DNA from 3 places in the Clostridium sp. BJN0013 genome. Region 1 is predicted to be linked to each of the others. Evidence: riboswitches for the same ligand, from Rfam matches in the RefSeq annotation. Region 1 holds a riboswitch; each other region holds the start of a gene.
The links. Region 1 has a riboswitch for thiamine pyrophosphate ahead of thiD (bifunctional hydroxymethylpyrimidine kinase/phosphomethylpyrimidine kinase). Riboswitches for the same ligand answer to the same signal wherever they lie in the genome.
Positions count from the first base shown of each region.

Region 2: another riboswitch for thiamine pyrophosphate. It lies ahead of thiT (energy-coupled thiamine transporter ThiT); the one in region 1 lies ahead of thiD (bifunctional hydroxymethylpyrimidine kinase/phosphomethylpyrimidine kinase).
Region 3: another riboswitch for thiamine pyrophosphate. It lies ahead of thiC (phosphomethylpyrimidine synthase ThiC); the one in region 1 lies ahead of thiD (bifunctional hydroxymethylpyrimidine kinase/phosphomethylpyrimidine kinase).

Region 1 covers NZ_CP162495.1:977,323-983,051, forward strand. Annotated here, with positions in the region: gene AB3K27_RS05230 (DEAD/DEAH box helicase family protein) at 239-3,145, shown strand; tRNA gene AB3K27_RS05235 (tRNA-Leu) at 3,335-3,421, opposite strand; gene AB3K27_RS05240 (hypothetical protein) at 3,505-3,651, shown strand; TPP riboswitch at 3,723-3,824, shown strand; gene thiD (bifunctional hydroxymethylpyrimidine kinase/phosphomethylpyrimidine kinase) at 3,951-4,751, shown strand; gene thiM (hydroxyethylthiazole kinase) at 4,812-5,621, shown strand; gene thiE (thiamine phosphate synthase) at 5,612-5,729, shown strand, end outside.
Region 2 covers NZ_CP162495.1:1,604,571-1,610,299, reverse strand. Annotated here, with positions in the region: gene AB3K27_RS08155 (GtrA family protein) at 86-544, shown strand; gene AB3K27_RS08150 (hypothetical protein) at 1,144-1,437, shown strand; gene AB3K27_RS08145 (Ger(x)C family spore germination protein) at 1,775-2,881, opposite strand; gene AB3K27_RS08140 (lactate utilization protein) at 3,017-3,658, opposite strand; TPP riboswitch at 3,762-3,861, shown strand; gene thiT (energy-coupled thiamine transporter ThiT) at 3,924-4,556, shown strand; gene AB3K27_RS08130 (amino acid permease) at 4,666-5,729, opposite strand, start outside.
Region 3 covers NZ_CP162495.1:1,795,368-1,801,096, forward strand. Annotated here, with positions in the region: gene AB3K27_RS09355 (sugar phosphate nucleotidyltransferase) at 1-2,310, shown strand, start outside; gene AB3K27_RS09360 (hypothetical protein) at 2,540-2,788, shown strand; TPP riboswitch at 2,862-2,971, shown strand; gene thiC (phosphomethylpyrimidine synthase ThiC) at 3,097-4,410, shown strand; glycine riboswitch at 4,633-4,721, shown strand; gene gcvT (glycine cleavage system aminomethyltransferase GcvT) at 4,848-5,729, shown strand, end outside.

The sequences.
Region 1 (5,729 bases):
ATTGTTACATTTATATGATATAATTATTACAAAAAAATTATATTTAAGCAGCGATTATAGAGGTTTATATATGGTAAGTGAATTTTTAGCCAAAATTAAAATTTATACAGATAACATTGATAAATATCTAAGTGAGTATGAAAAACTGAAATGGATAAATGACAAACTAATGATTTACATCTTGAATTGAAATTGTTAGTTTTTAGTTAGCTAAAAAAAAACAAGCAAGGAGTAGAGAATGGATTATAATAAACTTTATAATAAGTACATGGAGCTGTTAGAAGAGAATCAAATTTTAAAAATAGAAAATGAGAATTTAAGAAAATATATTCAATTGAAAAAAGTTAAAGTATGTGTAGATAATAAAGATAAAACATTAGCTGAGAATAAGACTGATATGACAATTCAAGAAAATGAACACACACAAATAAATAATAGTAGTTCACCAGAAGATAAAATAAAACTATTTATGTCACTATTTAAAGGAAGAGAAGATGTATATGCTAAGCGTTGGCAAAATAAAGGTGGAAAATCTGGTTATTCTCCAGTATGCATAAACGAATGGAGAAAAGAAGTTTGTTATAAACCTAAAATAAAATGTTCGGATTGTAAAAATAGAAAATATCTAATATTAGATACATATGCAATTAATAAACACTTAAGAGGAATAGAGATTCTAGGGATTTATCCTATGACCATGGACGATAGCTGTTATTTTCTTGCTATAGATTTTGATGATGAGGGATGGGAAAAGGATATTAGCATATTGAGAGAAATATGTGAGGACAAGAAAATACCTTTTGCAATTGAACGATCGAGATCTGGTTCAGGGGCTCATATATGGTTCTTCTTTAAAGAAAGTATAAGTGCGGTATCAGCTAGAAAATTTGGAACGGGGCTTCTTACCTATGCAATGACAAAAAGGCATGAAATCAAATTTGAATCTTATGATAGACTATTTCCGAATCAGGACACTATACCAAGAGGAGGCTTTGGAAATCTTATAGCTTTGCCAATGCAGCGAAATGCTAGAAGAAACAAAAATAGTGTTTTTATAGATAAAAACTTAGAACCCTATAAAGATCAATGGCATTTTCTAAGTTCTGTTGGTAAACTCACAAAAGATGAGATTGAGTTTTATATTTCTGAATTTTGTTCTGGTGATGAATTAGGAGAGCTAAAGGAGGATGTAGAGGAAGAAACTAAACCATGGGAAAGAATTAGGAAAAGCTATAAATTAAGTAATACAGATTTTCCAACTAATGTTCATATTATAAAAGCTAATATGATTTTTATAAAGAAAGAGGGATTTTCGAATAAAACTCTAAATTCTATTAAAAGAGTGGCAGCATTTAAAAATCCGGAATTTTATAAAGCTCAGGCTATGAGACTACCGACCTTTAATAAACCAAGAGTTGTTTCTTTGTCAGAGGAAACGTCAGAATATTTATGTCTTCCAAGAGGCACAGAGAGTGACCTTTATAATCTATTTAATGAAAATAAAGTTAACTTTAAGTGCAACGATGAAAGGTATAGTGGTAAAACAATTTCAGTTACGTTTAATGGAGAACTTAGAGAAGAACAAGCGGCAGCTGCAGATGCTATGTTAAAACATGATAATGGAGTGTTATCTGCAACCACTGGTTTTGGTAAAACTGTTATTGGAGCTAAGTTAATAGCTGAAAGAAGGGTAAATACCCTTATAATTGTACACACTCAACAATTGTTAGAACAATGGAAAGAAAGATTAAACCAGTTTTTAACAGTAAATGAATTTTTAAAGGTTGATAATATTAAAAAGAGAGGACGAAAAAAGAATCTCAGTATTATAGGACAAATAGGGGCAGGCAAAAATAACTTAAATGGTATCATTGATATTGCTATAATGCAGTCGTTAGTAAGAAAAAATGAAGTCAAAGAATTAGTAAAAAGTTATGGAATGGTTTTAGTGGATGAATGTCATCACGTTTCAGCCTTTAGCTTTGAACAAATACTAAAAAATACATGGGCAAAATATGTTTATGGATTAACTGCAACTCCAATAAGGAAGGATGGTCATCATCCTATAATATTTATGCAGTGTGGTCCTATTAGATACAAGGTCGATGCACGAAAGCAGGCTGAAAAACAACCTTTTGAACATTATGTTATTCCGAGATTTACTTCTTTTAGAAAACCTGTTTGTCAAAATGAAAAGGAATGGACAATAGCAGAAATATATTCTGAAATAAGTACTAGTCAGATTAGAAATGAATTAATTATTAGTGATGTTATAAGTTGTGTAAAAGAGGGCCGAAATCCCATAGTTTTAACTGAAAGAACAGCACATGTCGAAATACTTGCTAATGCTTTAGAAAAAAAACTACCTAATGTTATTGTACTTACTGGAAGAATGTCAGTTAAAGAAAAGAAAACTGAATTAGAGAAACTTTCAAGTATAGCAAAACAAAGTAGCTTTGTAATAGTAGCTACAGGTAAATTTGTAGGAGAAGGCTTTGATGAACCGAGACTAGATACTCTATTTCTTGCAATGCCTATAGCATGGAAAGGAACGCTGCAGCAATATGCTGGTAGACTTCACAGAATATATGATAATAAAAATGAAGTTCAAATTTATGATTATGTTGATGTACATATTGGTGTATTAGAAAGAATGTATGAAAAAAGGTTAAAGGGATATGCTTCAATAGGATATTCCGCTAAAAGTGAGAGTAAACCATTTGAAACAATAAATTTGATTTATAACAATAATAATTTTTTAACTGTATTTAGTAATGATGTTTTTTCAACTAAACATGAAATTATTATAGTTAGTCCTTTTATAAGCAAAAGAAGACTGTCGCAAATGTTAAAACTTTTGATGATTGCAATAAAAAATGGAAATAGGGTCAAGGTAGTTACTCGTCCAGAAACAGATTTTAAAGAAAAAGATAAAGGTGCTTTAATGGAAATGTATAAATTTATAAGGATGTCTGGAATAGATATTATTTTTAAAACAAATATATATCAGAAATTTGCAATATTTGATCAGAAAATTGTATGGTACGGCAGTATTAATCTTTTAAGTTATGGAAGTGCAGAGGAAAGTATTATGAGGTTAGAAAGCATAAACATTGCAAATGAGTTATTAGGTAGTATAGAATAAAAAATATTTATCTCAAGGATAAATTAACTTATAAATAAAAACTAGGAGGTTTAAAAAAAAATCTGATTGATGGTAATATTGATCACATTTTTTGAGAATGAGTTATAGTAAAAATAAGTTAGGGAATATAGAGATGAAAAAGGCTCTTTAGATGAGTAATCTGAAGAGTCTTTTTCCGTCAATATGACCTGGTGCCGAAGGCGGGACTTGAACCCGCATGCTGTTGCCAGCGACGGATTTTGAGTCCGTTGCGTCTGCCAATTCCACCACTTCGGCATGATATAAACCAGTTTGATTTACTTTTAATGTCTATTAATTCCTGTAGTTAACATATAAAATAATAACAGGTGCTAAAGTATTTGTCAACTAGAATTTCAAAACTTAGCAGAAAATCTTTTATAGTAGTTTTAGGTTTAGAATATAAATGTGTAAAAATATTAGTAAGAGTTTTGTGTGAAATGTTTTCAGATGAAATAGATAAAAGTAAAATACTAATAGAAGGGTGAGTGTGAAAAATTTGTATATAAAATTTAGGTTGCAAATTTTTATTACTGTAGTAAAATAAAAGTAAAATATAATAGTTTTGTGGGGGTGCTTGTAAAAGCTGAGAAGAAGTATTTCTAACCCTTTGAACCTGATCCAGGTAAAGCTGGCGTAGGGAAACAATATTATATAGTCTTATAGGCTTTTTAAGTGTATGTTTTTCTGCATACACTTTTTATTTTTATTCGAAGGGTGGAATCAGATAATACTCCCAGCTTCTTCAAAATGGGGGATGAGTAATTTATAAATGGAGGTGTTTTTGATGAAAAAGGTATTAACAATTGCAGGCTCTGACAGTTCGGGAGGAGCTGGTATACAGGCAGACTTAAAAACTATGAGTGCTCTTGGGGTATATGGCATGAGTGTAATTACTGCTGTTACAGCACAAAATACAATGGGAGTACAAGCTGTTATGGATGTAAGTCCTGAAATAGTAGAGTCTCAAATAAGAGCTGTATTTGATGATATAGAAGTAGATGCGGTAAAAATTGGCATGGTCTCAAATAGCGATACTATATTTGTAATACAAAAACTTCTGGCAGAATATAAGGCTAAAAATATAGTATTGGATCCTGTAATGATATCGAAAAGCGGATATTTTCTTTTAAGACCAGAAGCCAAGCAAGCTATAAAAGATATGGTAAAAATTGCAGATGTTATAACTCCCAATATTCCAGAAGCAGAAGTACTTACTGGATTAAAAATAGAAAGTAGAGAAGATATGGAAAGGGCAGCTTTTAAAATAAAAAAATTAGGAGCAAAAAGTGTACTTGTAAAAGGAGGACACAGGTGTAATGATGCAGATGACATTTTACTTTATGATGGCGGCATATTAAATTTACAGGGACATAAAATAAATACCCAAAATACCCATGGTACAGGATGTACTTTGTCTTCTGCCATAGCATCTTATCTTGCTAAAGGTTACAGCATTGATAAGTGTATGCTCCTCTCGAAAGAGTATATAACCAAAGCTATAGAAAATTCATTTAATTTAGGTAGAGGAGTTGGTCCTGTAGGGCATCTTATTGAAATTTATAGAAAAGCCGGTATAGATTTTTAAGATTAAAATAGCATTGATTGATACTTGATTTTTGGCTAGATTTATAAGAGGAGGAAAAAAATGAATGATTTAAGATTGAATAGAGTTTCAGAGGTATTGAAAGAAGTTAGAAGAAATGTGCCTCTTGTGCACTGCATTACTAACTATGTAACCATAAATGATTGTGCTAATATTTTGTTATCCTATGGTGCTTCACCTGCCATGTGCGAAGCCTATGATGAAGTTTTTGATTTTGTTAAAATATCGTCTGCTTTATATATAAATATAGGAACTTTTACTAGAGAACAGGAATCTTCTGCAATTTTGGCAGCTATGTCTGCAAAAATACATAATATTCCGGTAGTATTAGATCCGGTGGCTTGTGCTACCATACCAAAGAAGATTCAGTTTATAGATAAACTATTCAAAGTTGGAAGAGTTGATGTGATAAAAGGAAATATAGGAGAAATTAAATTTTTAGCAGGAGAAACTTCAAATGTAAAAGGAGTAGATTCTTTAGAGGATGGAGAAGGGGCTTTGGAGTGTTCTCGGATTTTGTCTGAAAAATATAATTGTGTAGTTGCAGCTACAGGAAAAAAAGATTTTATAGTAAAGGGGAAAAATAGTGCAATAATTGAAAATGGAACAGAAATGCTAACTAATATAACAGGAGCAGGATGTATGCTTGGAGCACTTTGTGCTGCTGCCTGTGGAGCTTTTGAAGACAAGTTTATAGCTACTGTAGGGGCCATACTTTCCATGAATATAGCAGGTGAAGAAGCCTATAAAGAAGCTAAAGCTCCAGGAAGCTTCAGAGTAAAGCTTATAGATTGTATATATGAATTAAGTGAAGAAAAATTGAAAGAGGAAGGTAAAATAATATGGAGTTAGATTATAGTTTATATCTAGTTACAGATAGAAATGTTTTAAAGGGGAAACCTCTTTATGAGGCTGTGGAACAAGCCATTCTAGGCGGGGTTACCCTAATTCAGTTAAGAG
Region 2 (5,729 bases), 630 kb from region 1:
ACATTATTTTAACATAATTATGCCATTATTATGCTACATTCTCCTGTTATTATTTAAATATATTAATTTAGGAGAGGTGAGCTATATGACTATTGTTAAAAATATTTATAATATATTTGTGAATAATAAAAAATTTAGACATATTACAAGATTTAGCTGTGTAGGCGGTTTAAATACCATGATTGATTTTATACTGTTTTGTATATTAAATAGCTTATTTGGTGTTAACTATATTATAAGTCAGATAGTTTCTTATGGTGGTGGCACTTTAAACAGCTATATTTTAAATAAATTCTGGACTTTTAATGATACAAAAGCTAACAAGAAAACAATAAAGGAAATTATTCAATTTATTATGGTTAATTCAACTTCCCTAACTGTAAGTTTAATAGGATTAAGTATATTAATGGATAGCTCCGTAAATTCTCTTTTAGCAAAAATTATTTCTATGGTATTAGCTCAAACAGTTAACTTTTTAGGATACAGATTTTGGGTTTTTGGCAGAATTATAAATTCAGTGCATATTACTAAAAAAACAGCGTAAAATTGACATGATGTACAATCTTAAGGGAGGATTTATTACTTTATTTATTATATAAATTGAAAATATATTCCCTTAATATACATCATCACACTCACCACATATGGCATTAAAACCCTTAATTTTTTCTATTAAATAGGTTTAAATCATAAAATATGTTTATTATACCAATACTATTTTTATATTTTTAAAAAATATTTGTTTTTTTATTTACGGGAAAATTTATACTTTATTTTGAATATGTAATTATTTGTATTTTTATAATTAGACTCTGTACATTTTTATACTCAGCAGTGTGTATTACTACATTCAATATATTTATGGAATATAAATACTTTCCATTATATTATATATATTATATAAAATTCCTTGTTATAATTATGTTATATATAATGAAATTCCCTTAGAAGTTTATTATATATAATGAGTAAATTTGTTTTAAAGTATTTTTAAGCCACTAAATCCATTAATTTAATAATGATACACCATAAAAATACTGTTAACATAACAACCATAGATAAACCTAAATTTCCAAAAACGAAATCTAAAGTGAAAAATAAATTGAAAATTATATTATAGTAAAAATTTAGGAGGAATTGAAAATGTTAAAACTTAAACACAAATTACTTTCAGCTTTAATACTTGCAGCACCATTATTATTAAACACAGGAATTGCTACAACGGTTCATGCATCCGATGCAAAAGATGCATCTGTAGTCTGTCAGTCTTACTGTCCTTCAACAGAATCGAATAATTGTACAGACCCTACTAACTGTAAAAATACCAATAATTGTACAGATTCTTCTAATTGTATAACTCTTAATGGAACAAACTACAATTGTGGAAATCTTGATTTTTCATCACTTAGTAACTTAGGAGTTAACTGTACAAAATAAGATTAATGTTTATTTAAATTAAGGTAACTATCAAGTTCTTCTAAAGTTCAGGTAGAGTTTGCTCATAAACAATGTTTTTCTCCATCTGAACCTTAGAAGAATTTATAAAGGGACACAACAATGCTAATACCCCATTCTAAGGAAGCTGGGATATTTAGTTAATTCCAACCCTCAGATAAAATATTTAACTTAGGTTTATCACATATTATTTAATAAAACTTTAGTTTAACATTAGTCACACGTAAAATTCTATTTACGTGTGACATAAATTCTATCACCAGTTATTTATTTGAGAAAATATTCCATTATCACACGGAACTCAACTGAACACATATTATTAATAATCTCCCCTACCTTCAGTATTTACCTTAAACTTTACATTAACCTGTATTTCAGAGTCACATACCACTTTATTCCAATCAGTACCTGTACCTCTCCCGTACTTTGATATGGCAATTTTACCCAGATCCAAAACATCAGTTTTATACTTATATTTAATATTCCTTATGGTTTCATTAGCTTTTTTTTCTATATAATTTCTCATATCTTCTTCATATTCTTTTAATACCTGAGGATTTGAAGATAAATTGCTATACAATTCATTGGACATCATATTTCCTTCTATATCTAAATATATTACAAATTTATACTTACCATTTTCTTTATAACATTTAACTTTTCTTTTTGAATATGCATAACAATTTATATAATGCTTTAAATCTTTTTGTAATGTCAATATACCTTTAACTCTACTTTCCTTTAAAATATTAATTATTCTTGTTTCATTCATATCTGCTTTTCCCACCATAACATCCCGTTTGAATATGGCAAGCCCTGTAGTTTCTATGCCATTATTCTTTAACTCTATATAGGGTAATAGTACATTTCTTCCCTCCGCATCCACTCTAACTATTAAATCCATAGCAGTATACTGCATAGAAAAAAAATTATATTCACGCAGATTCTTTATCATTCCCTCAATATATTCTGCAGCATTAGAGTACTCTTTAGTCTTATATTTGAATATGTCTTCAGCTTTCCCTTTACACACTGCACATAATGCCCTGTCATTTGTAGCTTGATTCTTTACCCATATATCTAAAAAATTTTTTATGCCAAACATTGCAGTTTCTTCACCAAATAAAAATACTCTATTAAGCCCCAAACTGGATTTTTTCCCTTCTTTTAATTGTCTATTTTGAATTGTCTGTCCCAGATTTCCATTGCTTCCAATAATGGTAGTACTCATCACTTGATTTACATTCTCAAAGGAATATACCAAAAGTGGTATGCTATAAAATACATTGTCAGAATTTCTTTCTATATCCGCTCCTACCCCTACTGGTATTTCCATATTTTCCACCAGCATTCCACTTGTACCTAAAAAACATATAATAAATATTACTACTACAATAATATGCAAAAAAATCTTGAATTTATTCATAACTATCACCTTTTAATATCGTATTTATATTTATAATTCCCTAAAGTTATTGAAATATTTATTTACTTTCCTAGATAAAAATACCGTAAAATTCAAATATATGAATAATACGGTATTTCTATATGATTGATAAATTTAATATCCTAAATTTTCATCAATTATAAATACATAAATCCTGGAATCATCAAGTTGATTTCTTATTAAGGTATACTCGTTACATATTCTGCTTTTACTATTGCACTCCATACAGCGTCCGGTGCTAACACAGGGTGTATTACAATTAAGCCTTCTGGCATTAGCAGGGGCAGATACACTTTTATTTCTCTCTATAGCTTCTTCTAAATTTCTTACAATTTTATTTACACCACAGACTACAATAACTTTATCAGGACCAAAAAGCATAGCTGCAACTCTATTACCTGTACCATCTACATTAAACAGTTCTCCTTCTTCAGTTAAGGCATTAACGCTGGTAAAAAATGCGTCTGCAAAAAAAGTTTCTCTGTGTATCCGCTTTTTTTGCTCCGGAGTCACTCCTTCTGCCGCCCTATCTAAAAACTTATATCTTCCACTTCTCAAATATTCCAAAACACCTGACTGCTGCAATGTAACAGACCCTCCGCAACTTACCACAGAATCTTTTTTGACTAGCTGTTCTATTTTACTGAAAAATTCTTGCCTATCCTTCACATAAAATCCATTCATGTTATTCCTTTTTAAGGCTTTAATAGTCCTCTCTATTTTTTTATCATTTACCCAGGAAATATTTGTATCCATGATAGCCACCTCCAAAATTCATTTTAAATTATAATCTCTACATCAACCTACATAATTGAAATATTATACATTATATACTATAATGATTATATAATAATTAAATACTTAATGCTAGGGGTGCCTTGTAGGCTGAGAAACACCAGTTGTTAACCCTTCTACCTGATCTGGATAACACCAGCGTAGGGAAGCGGATTTTTAAAAAAACAAGTCGTATTCCTATGGAATGCGACTTTTTTAGCACCTTAGCTGAGTAAGGAGGTTTTTTATGTCTTTAATAAAAAATATTACAGAGATCTCATCTCACCCAACTTCTATTTTTGCATTAATTGCTGTTATTATTTTTATCCTATTCTGGGCGAAAGTTAAAAATGTTAAATTCACTACACAGCTTATAACTCATATAGGTATAGCACTGGCACTGGCCACCATACTTAAAATATTTAGAATATATCATCTGCCTCAAGGTGGAAGTATAACCTTAGGAAGTATGGTACCTATACTTCTCATGGCTTTACTTTATGGCCCGGAAGTTGGTTTCATTACTGGATTTTTATATGGAATTATAACCTTAATATTAGATCCATACATACTTCATCCTGTACAAGTTATATTTGATTATCCTCTACCATTTATGGCTTTAGGTATAGCTGGATATTTTAGAAACAGAAAAATTATAGGTACATTGCTGGCACTTTTAGGAAGATTTATATGTCATTTTATATCTGGAGTAATCTTCTTTGGAAGCTTTGCCCCAAAAGGAATGTCCCCCGCAATTTATTCTCTTACCTTAAATGGTATATTTATGGCTATTGAAGGTGTAATATGTATTTCAATAATAATATTACTTCCTGTAAAACATTTAGAAACAATTATAAATAAAAAAATAATATCTAATTGAACTGGCAAGGCTAATAGCCGTGATGCTACTAGCCTTGAAATTAAATTTTGAATTTCTGGACTTTATAGTTTCTGCATTATCACTAGAGCTTTGAGCAAGATGAAATACTTCACTTATCATATTTTTTCCCCTTCCTTTTCGGGAAAACTTTTTTCCTCTCAACTAATTCTTTAGAAAACTCCATAAAAAAATTAGCTTTACGTTCTTTTGCATCAAATCTACTATCTAATCTGACATATTTTTTAATTCTTACATAATACTTCACACCTATGTATACTACTGAATAAAAGACAATAATTACTATACCTGCTATGAGACCTGATGCCTGGCCTGGGATAAAAGGCATGCTTAAAATAATAGCAATAAGACTTATGGCAGTAATCCATGAAATGTAGCTATGTTGCTTCTCTTCTATAATGTACATATGCTTTTTACGCAATCGAATTTGTGAAGCTACAATCATTATATATGTAAAAAGTAATGAAAATCCTCCACAGCTTACTAAAAACAAATACACTCTGGGAAATAAAAGTCCCATCATTAGCCCCAAGAACATAGCTGCACCAGAAAACATCATACCTCTGTAGGGAATATTTGTGTTATCCTTTAACCACCCGGGAGCGTAAACTTCATCTGCAAGAGAACGGATCATTCTTCCTATCCCAAACATAGCTGCCAGCATTGTAGAAAGTATTGCTATAACCATTACTATATTTATCACATTTCCAGCCCAGTTCATTCCCCATCTATTAAGTGCTGCTACCATAGGACTTACATTTTCACCAAGAGCCTCTGTAGGGATTAACAGAAGAACTGCAGAAATGGAAGCTATATAAAGAACCACAAGACTTAATACAGTATATTTTATAGCTTTTGGAATCATCTTCTGTGGATTATCAGTCTCAGAAGCTGCCAGGCCTATTATTTCAAAACCTGCATAGGCAAACATAACTGTAAGCATACTTCCTGCAATACTTTTTATTCCTCCTGGAAGCAAAAATGACATTCCTCTCACTTTAACCCCCGCTACACCGGGATTTAACCCTAAAAGACCTGTAATTAAAAGCAGGGCGATAATTATAAAAGATACTATTGCCAGCAGCTTAACAGCAGCGAGACCACTTTCCAGTTTACTCAACTTATCAGCACCTAATAAATTAAGCAATGTAATTA
Region 3 (5,729 bases), 820 kb from region 1:
ATAGAAGATATTGGAGCCACCCTACAATATTTGCCCGATGAAATAATAAATTATTTTGGGGATGGCAAAGATTTTGGAGTAAATATAAGTTATTTTATAGAAGAAACCCCTTTAGGAACTGCAGGAAGTGTTAAAAATGCAGAGGCATTTTTAAATGACACATTTATTGTTATAAGTGGAGATGCCCTTACAGATATAGATTTATCCAGAGCAATTGCCTATCATAAAAGTAAAGGTGCGGTAGCCACTTTGGTGCTTAAGGAAGAACCGGTACCTTTGGAATTTGGAGTGGTAGTTACAGATGATAAAGGAAAGGTAACTGGTTTTTTGGAAAAGCCGGGATGGGGGGAAGTATTCAGTGACAAGATAAATACAGGAATATATATTTTAGAACCGGATATTTTTAAATATTATGATAAAAATAAGAAATTTGATTTCAGCAGAGACCTTTTTCCTATTTTGCTTAGGGAAAAAGTACCTGTGTTTGGGTATGTATCACAGGGATATTGGTGTGATATAGGAAATATTGATCAGTACATGAAATGTCATTTTGATATATTAAAGGGACTTGCAAGTGTAAATATAAAAGCACAAAAATATAGTGAGGATATATGGATGGGAGAAGACTGTGAAATAAGCCCTCAGGCTAAGATTTCAACACCTGTATATATAGGAAGGGGCAGTAAAATATATAAAAATGCCCAGATTGGTCCCTATACTGTATTGGGAGAGAACAATATCATATGTTCTGATGCTACCATAAAAAGGAGTGTGCTTTTTAATAACTGTTATATAGGGGACAAAGCACAGATAAGAGGTGCTGTACTCTGTAAAAAAGTTCAAATTAAATCTCAGTGTTCTGTATTTGAAGAAGCTGCTCTTGGAAATGACACTATTATAAGGGATAAGGCCATAATAAAGCCGGGAGTTAAAATATGGCCCAATAAGATAATAGAAAGTGGCACTTTGGTAAACTCTAATATTATATGGAAAGAAAAAGCATCAAAATCCATTTTTGGCAAGAATGGTATTAGTGGAGAGATAAATGTAGATATAACTCCAGAGTGTGTATCAAGACTTGGTTCTGCCTATGGCTCTGTTCTAAAGGCAGATTCCAGGGTTGCCATAGCCTGCAGTGATAATGGAGCGGCACAGATGTTCAAATATTCCCTGGCCACAGGGCTTTTATCCATGGGTATGGAGGTCATGGACTTAAAAAAGATGCCAATGGCTTTTATAAGACAGTCAATTCTCTTTTTTGGAGCTCAGGCAGGAATTTATGTATGTGTAAATAGAAATGCACCGGAGAAGGTTACTATAATATTTATGGATAAAAATGGTCTTAATATAGACAGAGCAATGGAGAGAAAAATAGAAAGCAGTTTCACAAGAGAGGACTTTAGAAGAGTTAAACCAGATAAGTTTAAGCACATGGAACATATATACAATTGTCTGGAGTATTATGAAAGACAGCTTATAAATGGACTTTCTATTGAAAATATAAAAAGCCAGAAGTACAGGGCAGTTTTAAGTATAGAAGATCCCATGGTACTTGAAGTAATGAGAGCAATTTTGAGAGAACTTAAAGTAGAGGCAATACTTTATGATAGGTTTGGAGATACCAAAGGGTTGGCCAAAAAAGTTGTAGAAGACAGTGCGAACTTTGGAATTGAAATAGATGAGGAATGTGAAAGACCTGTTATTATAGATGAAAAGGGAGGCATAATAAAGGATAATTTGTATGATGCCTTAAATGCACTGATTATGCTTAAAACCCATGACATAAAAACTTTAGTAGTTCCAGTTACAGCCTCTTCCACCATGGAAAAGCTGGCAAAAATATGCGGATGTAAATTTATAAGAACTAAGACTGCCCATAAAGTTATACTGGAAACCTACTTGAAAAATACAACAGGTATAAGTAAAAGGGATATGGTAAATGCATATCTTATGACATTAGATGCAGTAAGTGTATGTGCCATGATTATTAATTTTATGGCAAACTGCAACAGAACTCTTTCTCAGATAACCTCTGTTATACCCAAATATTATACTATGAAAAAGGAAATAAAGTGTCCCTGGAATATGAAAGGGAGATTGATGAGAAATTTAATAGAAGAAAATACTTCAAAATCCATAGATCTGATTGAAGGGGTAAAACTTAATTTTGAAGATGGATGGACATTGGTAATGCCAGATGCAGATGAACCTTTATGTAAGGTTTATACAGAGTGCAGTGATTATAAAAAACTCAATAAACTTACAGATGATATTTTAAATAAAATTACTACTATAACTAATCAATGTTGAAATAATGAATTAAAAGTTAAGATATAAGTTGATTTTTAATTTACTCTTAACTCTTAATTGTTTATCCGAACACGGTAATTAGCTAACACCCCTGACTTCTTCAAAGTGGGGGATAAGTACTGCTATGCGCCTGGATAAGTTCTTCTAAGGTTCAGGTGGAGAAAAGCATTATTTATGAGTAAACTCTACCTGAACCTAAGAAAAACTTGATATAAGGGGGATTTAGAATATGAATGCAAATAGAAAATACATAGAGGTGGAAGAAATATATTTAAAGTTAAGGGGAATTTTAAAAAGATGCAGAGAAGAAAATAAAAGAACCTTTGAAGATTTATCCGGTATTTCTGGATTCAAAGAAGAGGAATTAAAAAATATAGAAGAAGGTATAGATAAAGATATAATACATTTTTTAATATATGCCAGAATATTAGGTATTAACATAAATTTAACTTATAGGGAAAGTTGTAAGCCTGTTTGAAATTATTGTCCAACCTATTTTCAATTTTACTTGATTGAAGATAGCTTTTGTGATAGTATATAAAAAAGTTAAATAATATATAGAGGGGGGCTGGTGTTTCCGGCTGAGATTAAGAAAGTTAATTCTTTGACCCTAAACCTGATCTGGGTAATGCCAGCGTAGGAAGTTGTTTGTGTAAATATATTGGTAATTAAAGCATAAGTCTACGGATTTATGCTTTTTGTTTTTATAGGCTTTTATTAAATTCATTATACAAATGACATGACTCATCGGTGTATAAAGAATTAACAATAAAAGGAGGATGAAGTATGAATTTTACTACTCAAATGGATGCTGCTAAAAAGGGAATTATAACAAAGGAAATGAAAGTGGTATCTCAAAAAGAAGATATGGATGTAGAAATTTTAAGGAAGCTTGTATCTGAAGGTAAAATAGTAATACCTGCAAATAGGAATCACAAATCTTTAGATGCCCAGGGTGTTGGTCAGGGATTAAAAACTAAAATAAATGTTAACCTAGGCATATCAAAAGATTGTGCCAATATGGATATGGAACTTGAAAAGGTTAAAACGGCAGTTGATATGAAAGCAGAAGCTATAATGGATTTAAGTTCTTATGGGAAAACTGAAAAATTTAGAAAGAAAATTGTAGAGATATGTTCGGCTATGATAGGTACTGTACCTATATATGATGCTGTAGGGTTTTATGATAAGGAATTAAGTGATATATCATCGGAAGAATTTTTAGCTGTAGTAGAAAAACACGCCCAGGATGGAGTGGATTTTATGACTATACATGCAGGAATCAACAGGGAAACTGTAAAAGTATTTAAGAGAAATAAAAGACTTACTAATATAGTTTCAAGAGGGGGATCTCTTTTATATGCATGGATGGAACTAAACAATAAAGAAAATCCATTTTATGAATACTACGATAAAGTTTTAGATATATTTGCAAAATACGATGTTACCATAAGTCTCGGAGATGCCTGTCGTCCAGGAAGCATCAATGATTCTACAGATGCCAGTCAGATAAAGGAACTTATAACTCTTGGAGAGCTTACCAAAAGAGCATGGGAAAAGAATGTGCAAGTTATAGTCGAAGGACCAGGACATATGCCTTTAAATGAAATAGCTTCTAATATGCAGCTGGAAAAAAAATTGTGTCATGGTGCGCCTTTTTATGTACTTGGACCTTTAGTTACAGATATTGCACCGGGATATGATCATATAACAAGTGCTATTGGTGGAGCGATAGCAGCTGCAAACGGTGCAGATTTTCTGTGTTATGTTACTCCAGCAGAGCATTTAAGGCTTCCAAGTGTTGAGGATATGAAAGAAGGAATTATAGCTTCTAAAATAGCAGCACATGCTGCAGATATAAGCAATAATATAAAAGGTGCAAAAGATTGGGACTATAAAATGAGCAAGGCAAGACGGGAGCTTGACTGGGATAAGATGTTTAAATTGGCAATTGATCCGGAAAAGGCAATAAGATACAGAAAAGAATCTACCCCGGAACATGAAGATACTTGTACTATGTGTGGAAAAATGTGTGCTGTAAGAAATATGAACAAAGTAATGGAGGGGAAAAATATAAATATTTTAAGAGAAGAAGATTAAAGGTATTTTGAAATATACAGTATAATTGTAAAAAATATATATTATGTATAGATATTGCAAAAGGTTAAAAATTATATGAATTTCATAATAATTTTATATATTAATTTTTTTATTGTAAATAATAAGGAATAAAATTTAAGAAATTGATATGGAATTTTAGTATTTTATTGACACTATAAAGGGGCTATGCTAATATTTTATTAATAAAAATATAATACTCGGATGATGGATTTAGGAGAGACTGCCGGAATATGGCAGCACCGAAGGGGAAGCTGCAGTAAACTCTCAGGTAAAAGGACTGGATTTTGACGAAACTCTGGAAAGTAGCAATAAGCAATACACCGAAGAAGCTAAAATCTTTCAGGTATAAAGACAGAGCGCATAAATAAATAGGTTGTTTATTTATGTGCTTTTTTTATTGAAAAGGGGATGGAGCAATGGAAAAAAAGACACCACTTTATGAAAAACATCTAAAGTATAAAGGAAAAATGGTTCCTTTTGCAGGCTATCTGCTTCCGGTTCAATATGAAGAGGGAGTAATAAGAGAGCACATGGCAGTACGAAAGGCCTGTGGCGTATTTGATGTATCCCATATGGGAGAAGTTACTTGCAGAGGTGAAGATGCATTAAAAAATCTTAATTATCTGCTTACCAATAATTTTGAAGGAATGTATCATGGTCAGGCAAGATATAGTCCCATGTGCAATGAAGAAGGCGGTGTAGTGGATGATATGATTGTGTATAAAGTAAAGGACAATGATTATCTGCTTGTGGTCAATGCTGCAAATAAAAATAAAGTTTATAATTGGGTGAAGACTCATGGACAGGGTAATGTAGTATTTGAGGATATTTCAAAAGAGGTGGCACAGATTGCATTACAGGGGCCGAGAGCATTTTCAGTCATAAGCAAGGTAGCAAAGTTAGATGAAATACCAAAGAAATATTACAGCGGCATATTTAACTGTACTTTAGAAGGCGCAAAGTGTATGATTTCAAAAACAGGATATACCGGAGAAAATGGCTATGAGATGTACATGGAAGCTTTAGAGGCACCGAAAATATGGGAAATTCTTTTAGAAGCAGGCAAGGAAGAAGGATTAATTCCCTGCGGTTTGGGTGCCAGAGATACACTGAGATTGGAAGCAGGCATGCCTTTGTATGGACATGAGATGAATGATGAAATAACGCCCATAGAAGCAGGTCTTGGTATGTTTGTTAAAATGGATAAAGAGGACTTTATAGGTAAAAAGTCATTGGAGCAAAAGGAACCGGCACAAAAAAAGAGAATAGGACTAAAAGTTACAGGAAGAGGTATTATA